Regions from separate parts of the Escherichia ruysiae genome, predicted to be linked through region 3. Evidence: predicted binding sites of a transcription regulator. Region 3 holds the regulator's gene; each other region holds the start of a gene.

Region 1 (3,284 bases), 1.5 Mb from region 3:
TTCGCTTTGGTTAAATGTTCAAGGCGAAAACTCGGTAGACCGTCATCATTTTCAGGCCAATTGATTCCCTCCGGACGCAGCGCATAACAGGCGCGCATGACGTCCAGCAGATCCCAGCGAGAGTTATCATGCTGCCAACTCCAGGCATAGGGATCGTAGAAATTACGATAAAAAATGTTGCGTGTGACTTCGTCATCGAAACGTACATTGTTGTAGCCCAGAATACAGGTCTTCGGTACGGTAAAAAGCGAATGAATGCGAGCGGCAAACGCAGCTTCGTTTTCTCCTTTCGCCCGCGCTTCCTGCGGGGTAATACCCGTGATTAAAACTGCTCCTGGTTGGGGTAAATAATCATCTGCAGGCTTGCAATAAAAAACCTCTGGTTCGCCGATGATATTGAATTCGCTATCGGTGCGAATGGCAGCGAACTGCGCAGGGCGATCTAACGCAGGGTGCGTGCCAAAGGTTTCATAATCGTGAAACAAAAAGGTAGATTGTTGCTTACCGTCATTCATCATTAGGTTAAATCCGTTATTTCTGCTGTATGTCAGAGTATCAAATATCACCGTGCTAATCAGCTTTAGAGCGACAATTTGACAGGGAGTAGCAACTGATAATGTCAGGTTAAAAATGAGATAAATGTCACATTTTCTTGCACTTTATTCCAGCCAGTTCATCAGGATTTCCGTAAAAAGAACTGCTATTTGAAACTCCTGAGGATTTGCTGTTGAAACGCCGTCTTATTATTGCTGCTTCTTTGTTCGTTTTTAATTTATCGTCTGGTTTTGCGGCGGAAAATATTCCCTTTTCACCCCAGCCTCCACAAATTCATGCGGGATCATGGGTCTTGATGGATTACACAACCGGTCAGATCCTCACGGCGGGTAATGAGCATCAACAACGCAATCCTGCCAGCCTGACTAAGCTGATGACTGGCTATGTCGTTGATCGTGCAATCGATAGCCATCGTATTACGCCAGACGATATTGTTACGGTGGGGCGCGATGCATGGGCGAAAGATAATCCGGTATTCGTCGGTTCTTCACTGATGTTTTTGAAAGAGGGCGATCGCGTATCGGTACGTGATTTAAGCCGTGGTTTAATTGTGGACTCTGGCAATGACGCTTGTGTTGCACTGGCTGATTATATTGCCGGTGGGCAACGGCAGTTTGTCGACATGATGAACAATTATGCTGAGAAGTTACATCTTCAGGATACGCATTTTGAAACAGTGCATGGTCTGGATGCACCCGGTCAGCACAGTTCGGCCTATGATTTAGCCGTCCTTTCTCGCGCTATCATCCACGGCGAGCCTGAGTTTTATCATATGTACAGCGAAAAAAGCCTCACCTGGAACGGTATCACCCAGCAAAACCGTAACGGATTATTGTGGGATAAGACCATGAATGTTGACGGCCTGAAAACCGGGCATACTTCTGGTGCCGGGTTTAATCTCATTGCGTCGGCGGTGGATGGTCAGCGTCGTCTCATTGCGGTGGTGATGGGGGCTGACAGCGCAAAAGGTCGCGAAGAAGAAGCCAGGAAACTGTTGCGTTGGGGGCAACAGAACTTTACTACGGTGCAAATTTTACACCGGGGGAAAAAGGTTGGCACAGAACGAATCTGGTATGGCGATAAAGAAAACATCGCTCTGGGAACGGAACAAGAGTTCTGGATGGTGCTGCCAAAAGCGGAGATTCCTAATATCAAAGCAAAATACACCCTTGATGGTAAAGAACTGACCGCGCCAATTAGCGCCCATAAGCGGGTTGGGGAAATTGAACTTTATGACCGCGATAAACCGGTGGCGCACTGGCCGCTGGTCACCCTGGAATCTGTCGGAAAAGGCGGTATGTTTTCCCGGCTGAGTGATTATTTCGAGCATAAAGCCTGACCTTTCTTACGCCGCAGACTGGCAGGAGTGCGAGTCTGCTCGCATAATCAACACTCATTCCTTGTGGTTTTTATATTACAAATCATGCTGTATATAAAACCAGTATAAGTGGAGGCGTCATGAACTACGAGATTAAACAGGAAGATAAACGTACCGTTGCAGGTTTCCATCTCGTTGGCCCGTGGGAACAAACGGTAAAGCAAGGTTTTGAGCAGTTGATGATGTGGGTTGATAACAAAAATATTGTTCCGAAGGAGTGGGTGGCGGTCTATTACGATAATCCAGATGAAACACCTGCCGAAAAGTTACGTTGTGACACCGTAGTTTCGGTGGCAGATAGTTTCACACTTCCCGAAAACAGTGAGGGCGTCATCCTGACAGAAATTTCGGGTGGTCAGTATGCGGTGGCGGTAGCCCGCGTAGAGGGGGATGATTTTGCGAAACCCTGGTATCAGTTCTTTAACAGCCTCTTGCAGGACAGTGCTTACGAAATGTTACCAAAACCCTGTTTTGAGGTTTATCTGAACAATGGCGCGCAAGATGGTTATTGGGATATCGAAATGTATGTCGCGGTGCAGCCAAAACGGCGCTGATAAATGACGTCGGGTCAGAGGTTAACCTGATTGCCACGCTGTTTTTCGTTATGTAAAAGAGTAAGATCCGTCTTTAGTTTTCTGACAACCAAACCGGGAACGTCCGCTATTCCCGGTTTGCCGGACAGATTTGTTACGTAGCGTTATTGCACCTGGTTTGTCAGATTGAATTATGATCGTTTTTTCCCTCTTTCACGGAGTGCCCGCGTGCGTGCCGATAAGTCCTTAAGCCCGTTCGAAATTCGAGTCTACCGTCATTACCGCATTGTTCATGGTACTCGTGTTGCGCTGGCGTTCTTGCTCACCTTTCTCATCATTCGCCTGTTTACTATTCCGGAAAGCACCTGGCCGTTGGTCACTATGGTGGTGATCATGGGGCCAATTTCGTTCTGGGGTAACGTTGTCCCTCGTGCGTTTGAACGTATTGGCGGTACGGTGTTTGGCTCGATTTTAGGTCTTATTGCTCTGCGACTGGAGTTAATCTCTTTACCGCTGATGTTAGTCTGGTGCGCGGCTGCCATGTTTCTTTGTGGCTGGCTGGCACTCGGCAAGAAACCGTATCAAGGTTTATTGATTGGTGTGACGCTGGCAATTGTTGTTGGTTCCCCAACAGGTGAAATTGATACGGCATTATGGCGAAGTGGCGATGTGATCCTCGGCTCTTTACTGGCAATGTTGTTTACCGGTATCTGGCCGCAACGTGCGTTCATCCACTGGCGCATTCAACTGGCGAAAAGTCTGACCGAGTATAATCGGGTCTATCAATCTGCATTCTCACCGAACTTACTTGAACGCCC
Region 2 (3,284 bases), 1.9 Mb from region 3:
GCTCCCTCATGACATTGTGGTTTTTGTCATTTTCCTTTTCAGTATCTCCCTGAAAACTACACCGGTAACGGTCGGGGCGGTTCGGAGTAGTTATGTCTTTCGATTCTTTGGGTTTAAGCCCTGATATCCTGCGCGCCGTTGCCGAGCAAGGTTACCGTGAACCCACCCCTATTCAGCAGCAGGCGATCCCTGCGGTGCTGGAAGGTCGCGACCTGATGGCCAGTGCCCAGACCGGCACCGGCAAAACAGCGGGCTTTACGCTGCCGCTGTTGCAACACCTGATTTCCCGCGAGCCGCACGCCAAAGGGCGTCGTCCGGTGCGCGCGCTCATTCTTACCCCGACCCGTGAACTGGCGGCGCAGATTGGTGAAAACGTCCGTGATTACAGCAAATACCTGAACATTCGTTCGCTGGTGGTGTTTGGTGGCGTCAGCATTAACCCGCAGATGATGAAGCTGCGTGGCGGTGTTGATGTGCTGGTGGCAACGCCGGGGCGTTTGCTGGATCTGGAACACCAGAATGCGGTGAAGCTGGATCAGATAGAAATCCTCGTCCTTGATGAAGCTGACCGTATGCTCGATATGGGCTTTATTCACGATATTCGCCGTGTGTTAACAAAACTGCCCGCGAAGCGCCAGAACCTGCTGTTCTCCGCGACTTTCTCTGACGAGATTAAAGCTCTGGCAGAAAAACTGCTGCATAACCCGCTGGAAATCGAAGTTGCACGCCGCAATACCGCCTCTGAGCAGGTAACCCAGCACGTTCACTTTGTCGATAAGAAACGCAAACGGGAATTGCTGTCACACATGATTGGTAAAGGCAACTGGCAGCAGGTGCTGGTGTTTACCCGTACCAAACATGGCGCTAACCATCTGGCTGAACAATTAAATAAAGATGGCATTCGCAGTGCGGCGATCCACGGTAATAAATCGCAAGGTGCGCGTACCCGTGCATTGGCCGATTTTAAATCGGGTGATATTCGCGTGCTGGTGGCGACTGATATCGCCGCGCGTGGCCTGGATATCGAAGAGTTGCCACACGTCGTCAACTATGAGCTGCCAAACGTACCGGAAGATTATGTCCACCGTATCGGGCGTACCGGTCGTGCCGCCGCCACCGGCGAAGCGTTATCGCTGGTGTGTGTTGATGAACACAAACTGTTGCGCGATATCGAAAAACTGCTGAAAAAAGAGATCCCGCGTATTGCGATTCCGGGTTATGAGCCGGACCCGTCAATCAAAGCCGAACCGATCCAGAATGGTCGCCAGCAACGCAGTGGCGGCGGTCGTGGGCAAGGTGGTGGTCGCGGTCAACAGCAGCCACGCCGCGCTGAAGGTGGAGCGAAGTCTGGTAACGCGAAACCCGCAGAAAAACCATCTCGCCGCCTCGGCGATGCCAAACCAGCAGGCGAACAACAACGTCGCCGCCGTCCGCGTAAACCTGCCGCTGCGCAGTAATATTTTATGCCGGGCTATGCCCGGCAGCAGACTGATGACAAAGTCCCAAAAGTGCCTGGACAGTCCCCTCACCCCGACCCTCTCCCTAAAAGGCTGAGGGGGAAAACCGTACCTGTTTTTGGCTATTAAGCCAGTTTGTCAGCAATCTTATGCCGGGCTATGCCCGGCATAAGATTGCTGACAATGATGTTTCTCCCGATGCGGGAAATCCCCGCATCCGGAAAACGTTATTGCGAGCCGCTTTCCAGAAACAGAAAAACCATTACCCCTGAAAACCGAAAAATGCCACAATATTGGCTGTTTATACAGTATTTCAGGTTTTCTCATGGCATTAACCGCCGCGCTTAAAGCGCAAATTGCCGCCTGGTATAAGGCGCTTCAGGAACAGATCCCCGACTTTATTCCCCGTGCGCCGCAGCGGCAGATGATTGCGGACGTCGCCAAAACGCTGGCCGGAGAAGAAGGGCGGCATCTGGCGATTGAAGCCCCCACCGGCGTTGGGAAAACGCTCTCCTATTTGATCCCCGGCATCGCCATTGCCCGCGAAGAGCAAAAAACGCTGGTGGTGAGTACCGCCAACGTGGCATTGCAGGATCAGATTTACAGCAAAGATTTACCGCTGCTGAAAAAGATCATTCCCGATCTCAAATTTACCGCCGCTTTTGGGCGTGGGCGCTACGTTTGCCCGCGCAATCTGACGGCGCTCGCCAGCACTGAACCCACGCAACAGGATCTGCTCGCTTTTCTTGACGACGAACTGACGCCAAATAATCAGGAAGAGCAAAAACGCTGTGCAAAGCTGAAGGGCGATCTCGACACTTATAAATGGGATGGCCTGCGCGATCATACGGATATCGCTATTGATGACGATCTCTGGCGCCGTTTGAGTACCGACAAAGCCAGTTGCCTGAACCGCAACTGTTACTACTACCGCGAATGCCCGTTTTTTGTGGCTCGTCGGGAGATTCAGGAAGCGGAAGTGGTGGTGGCAAACCATGCGCTGGTGATGGCGGCGATGGAAAGCGAAGCGGTATTGCCAGACCCGAAAAACTTGCTGCTGGTGCTGGATGAAGGGCATCACCTGCCGGACGTGGCGCGGGATGCGCTGGAGATGAGCGCCGAAATCACCGCGCCCTGGTATCGGCTGCAACTGGACTTGTTCACGAAACTGGTCGCCACCTGCATGGAGCAGTTTTGCCCGAAGACGATCCCGCCGTTGGCGATCCCTGAACGTTTGAATGCGCATTGTGAAGAGTTGTATGAGCTTATCGCCTCTTTAAACAACATTCTCAATCTCTATATGCCTGCCGGGCAGGAGGCTGAGCACCGGTTTGCGATGGGCGAACTGCCTGATGAAGTGCTGGAGATCTGCCAGCGGCTGGCGAAACTGACAGAGATGTTGCGTGGTCTGGCAGAACTATTCCTCAACGATTTAAGCGAGAAAACCGGCAGCCATGACATTGTGCGCCTGCATCGGCTTATTTTGCAGATGAACCGCGCGCTGGGAATGTTTGAGGCGCAAAGCAAACTCTGGCGGCTGGCCTCGCTGGCGCAATCTTCCGGTGCGCCAGTGACCAAATGGGCGACGCGGGAAGAGCGTGACGGGCAGCTACATCTCTGGTTTCACTGCGTGGGGATCCGCGTCAGCGATCAGCTGGAAAGGCTGCTGTGGCGCAGCATTCCGCACATTATTGTCACTTCCGCGACCTTGCGTTCGTTGAACAGTTTTTCGCGTTTGCAGGAGATGAGCGGGCTGAAAGAAAAAGCGGGCGATCGCTTCGTGGCGCTGGATTCACCGTTCAACCACTGTGAGCAGGGCAAAATTGT
Region 3 (3,284 bases):
GCAGTAGCGTGCCGTCTACCTCCAGCGGCTCTAATGGATCAGGCAGATCATGCGCCAGGCACTGGGCGCGCAACGTCAGCAAATCCGCTTTTGAGTTGTACGGTAAAACGTACATAATTGGACGAGAGGTATCGAGCCCCAATTCCGGGGCAGGATCTGCCGGAATAGACTTGCTTTTTACCAGGATGCTTAATGGTAAATTCAGTAATTTGTAGTAAATTCGTGGCCAGCCGGACATAAACGATGTAAAGCCTCTGGTTAATAATGCAAATGCGCGGGAAGGATAGCAGAAAGTCATGGGAAATTCTGTGGTATCCGCTCATGTTTCGCGCGGCGCTACGCTACCGGAATCATCGGATTCAACGGTACACTGATATTGACGCTCATAATGTAAAAAGGTTCTTTCAATGGCCAATAATACCACTGGATTCACTCGAATTATCAAAGCCGCTGGCTATTCCTGGAAAGGTTTACGCGCTGCATGGATCAACGAAGCGGCATTCCGTCAGGAAGGCGTGGCGGTATTGTTGGCGGTGGTCATCGCTTGCTGGCTGGATGTGGACGCGATAACCCGCGTACTGCTTATTAGCTCCGTCATGTTGGTGATGATTGTGGAAATTCTCAATAGCGCCATCGAAGCGGTGGTTGATCGTATTGGCTCTGAATACCACGAGCTTTCCGGGCGGGCGAAAGATATGGGGTCCGCAGCGGTGCTGATCGCGATTATCGTCGCTGTGGCAACCTGGGTCATTCTGTTATGGTCGCATTTTGGATAACCCTTCCAGAATTCGATAAATCTCTGGTTTATTGTGTAGTTTATGGTTCCAAAATCGCCTTTTGCTGTATATACTCACAGCATAACTGTATATACACCCAGGGGGCGGAATGAAAGCGTTAACGGCCAGGCAACAAGAGGTGTTTGATCTCATTCGTGATCACATCAGCCAGACAGGTATGCCGCCGACGCGTGCGGAAATCGCGCAGCGTTTGGGGTTCCGTTCCCCAAACGCGGCTGAAGAACATCTGAAAGCGTTGGCACGCAAAGGCGTAATTGAAATTGTTTCCGGCGCATCGCGTGGGATTCGTTTGTTGCAGGAAGAGGAAGAAGGGTTGCCATTGGTAGGTCGTGTGGCTGCCGGTGAACCGCTTCTGGCGCAGCAGCATATTGAAGGTCATTATCAGGTCGATCCTTCCTTGTTCAAGCCGAATGCCGATTTCCTGCTGCGCGTCAGCGGAATGTCGATGAAAGATATCGGCATTATGGATGGCGACTTGCTGGCAGTGCATAAAACTCAGGATGTACGTAATGGTCAGGTCGTTGTCGCACGTATTGATGACGAAGTTACCGTTAAGCGTCTGAAAAAACAGGGCAATAAAGTCGAATTATTGCCAGAAAACAGCGAGTTTAAACCGATTGTCGTTGACCTTCGTCAGCAGAGCTTCACCATTGAAGGGCTGGCGGTTGGGGTTATTCGCAACGGCGACTGGCTGTAACAGATCTCTGATACCGCGATGCCGCCTGGCGTCGCGGTTTGTTTTTCATCTCTCTTCATCAGGCTTGTCTGCATGGCATTCCTCACTTCATCTGATAAAGCTCTCTGGCATCTCGCCTTACCTATGATTTTCTCCAATATCACCGTTCCGTTGCTGGGGCTGATTGATACGGCGGTAATTGGTCATCTTGATAGTCCGGTTTATCTGGGCGGCGTGGCGGTTGGCGCAACGGCGACCAGCTTTCTCTTTATGCTGTTGCTGTTTTTGCGCATGAGCACTACCGGGCTTACTGCGCAGGCGTATGGTGCCAAAAATCCTCAGGCATTAGCGCGTGCGCTGGTGCAGCCGTTGCTACTGGCGCTGGGGGCTGGCGCGTTGATTGCTCTGTTGCGTACACCGATTATCGATCTGGCGCTGCATATTGTTGGTGGCAGTGAAGCCGTGCTGGAACAGGCGCGGCGCTTTCTTGAAATTCGGTGGCTAAGTGCACCGGCGTCGCTGGCAAACCTGGTATTACTTGGCTGGTTGCTCGGCGTGCAATATGCCCGTGCGCCGGTTGTCCTGTTAGTGGTGGGTAATATTCTCAACATTGTGCTGGATGTCTGGCTGGTGATGGGGCTGCATATGAACGTGCAGGGCGCGGCGCTGGCAACGGTCATCGCAGAATATGCGACGTTGCTGATTGGTCTGCTAATGGTGCGTAAAATCCTCAAACTACGCGGTATTTCCGGCGAAATGCTGAAAACAGCCTGGCGAGGAAACGTCCGTCGCTTGCTGGCGCTTAACCGCGACATCATGCTGCGCTCCCTGTTATTGCAACTCTGTTTTGGTGCAATAACGGTACTTGGCGCGCGACTGGGAAGTGACATTATCGCCGTTAACGCGGTTCTGATGACGCTACTCACCTTTACCGCCTATGCGCTGGATGGTTTTGCCTACGCGGTTGAAGCTCATTCAGGTCAGGCATACGGTGCGCGCGACGGGAGCCAGTTACTGGATGTCTGGCGCGCAGCGTGTCGCCAGTCGGGGATCGTGGCGTTGCTGTTTTCTGTGATTTATTTGCTGGCAGGGGAACACATTATTGCGTTGCTGACGTCATTAACCCAGATTCAGCAGCTGGCCGATCGCTATCTTATCTGGCAGGTCATTTTACCGCTGGTTGGTGTCTGGTGTTATCTGCTGGACGGCATGTTTATAGGTGCAACGCGCGCCGCCGAAATGCGAAACAGTATGGCGGTGGCAGCAGCAGGATTTGCGCTGACGCTCCTCACGTTGCCGTGGTTGGGTAATCATGGTTTGTGGCTGGCGTTAACCGTCTTTCTGGCGCTGCGCGGGCTTTCTCTGGCGGCTATCTGGCGTCGTCACTGGCGCAACGGAACATGGTTTGCCGGAGCGTGACGGTTAAATATTCTGAATAAATAATCCTAAGCCAAATTCCTGACTACACTTAATCCCATGTTCAGAAGAAAAGCGAGCGTACTCTCATTCACCACCTAACGATGAGGACTTGAATATGAATAAAGACGAAGTCGGCGGTAACTGGAAACAGTTCAAAGGTAAAGTGAAAGAGCAATGGGGCAAACTGACCGATGATGATATGACGGTCATTGAAGGTAAACGTGATCAGTTAGTGGGTAAAATCCAGGAACGCTACGGTTACCAGAAAGATCAGGCAGAGAAAGAGGTCGTGGACTGGGAAACCCGCAATGAATACCGCTGGTAATTAATCCCTCCTGCCCGACGTGTACAAGGATGTACGCCCTCTTAACGCGGTTTCTTTTTCACCTGAA

What was found. The regulator LexA, encoded in region 3, represses DNA repair genes until DNA is damaged. The targets are predictions, from matches to a motif close to TNCTGTATGTACATACAGNA.
Region 1: the regulator LexA is predicted to act here: its motif matches at 1,980-1,999, upstream of sbmC (DNA gyrase inhibitor SbmC).
Region 2: the regulator LexA is predicted to act here: its motif matches at 1,749-1,768, upstream of dinG (ATP-dependent DNA helicase DinG).

The regions. Positions count from the first base shown of each region.
Region 1 is NZ_JAVIWS010000001.1:803,615-806,898, reverse strand. It holds gene sbcB (exodeoxyribonuclease I) at 1-518, opposite strand, end outside; gene dacD (serine-type D-Ala-D-Ala carboxypeptidase DacD) at 728-1,894, shown strand; gene sbmC (DNA gyrase inhibitor SbmC) at 2,014-2,487, shown strand; gene RGV86_RS04170 (FUSC family protein) at 2,695-3,284, shown strand, end outside.
Region 2 is NZ_JAVIWS010000001.1:4,164,187-4,167,470, forward strand. It holds gene rhlE (ATP-dependent RNA helicase RhlE) at 93-1,457, shown strand; gene dinG (ATP-dependent DNA helicase DinG) at 1,783-3,284, shown strand, end outside.
Region 3 is NZ_JAVIWS010000001.1:2,290,683-2,293,966, reverse strand. It holds gene plsB (glycerol-3-phosphate 1-O-acyltransferase PlsB) at 1-238, opposite strand, end outside; gene dgkA (diacylglycerol kinase) at 408-776, shown strand; gene lexA (transcriptional repressor LexA) at 886-1,494, shown strand; gene dinF (MATE family efflux transporter DinF) at 1,567-2,892, shown strand; gene RGV86_RS11215 (CsbD family protein) at 3,008-3,217, shown strand; gene zur (zinc uptake transcriptional repressor Zur) at 3,259-3,284, opposite strand, start outside.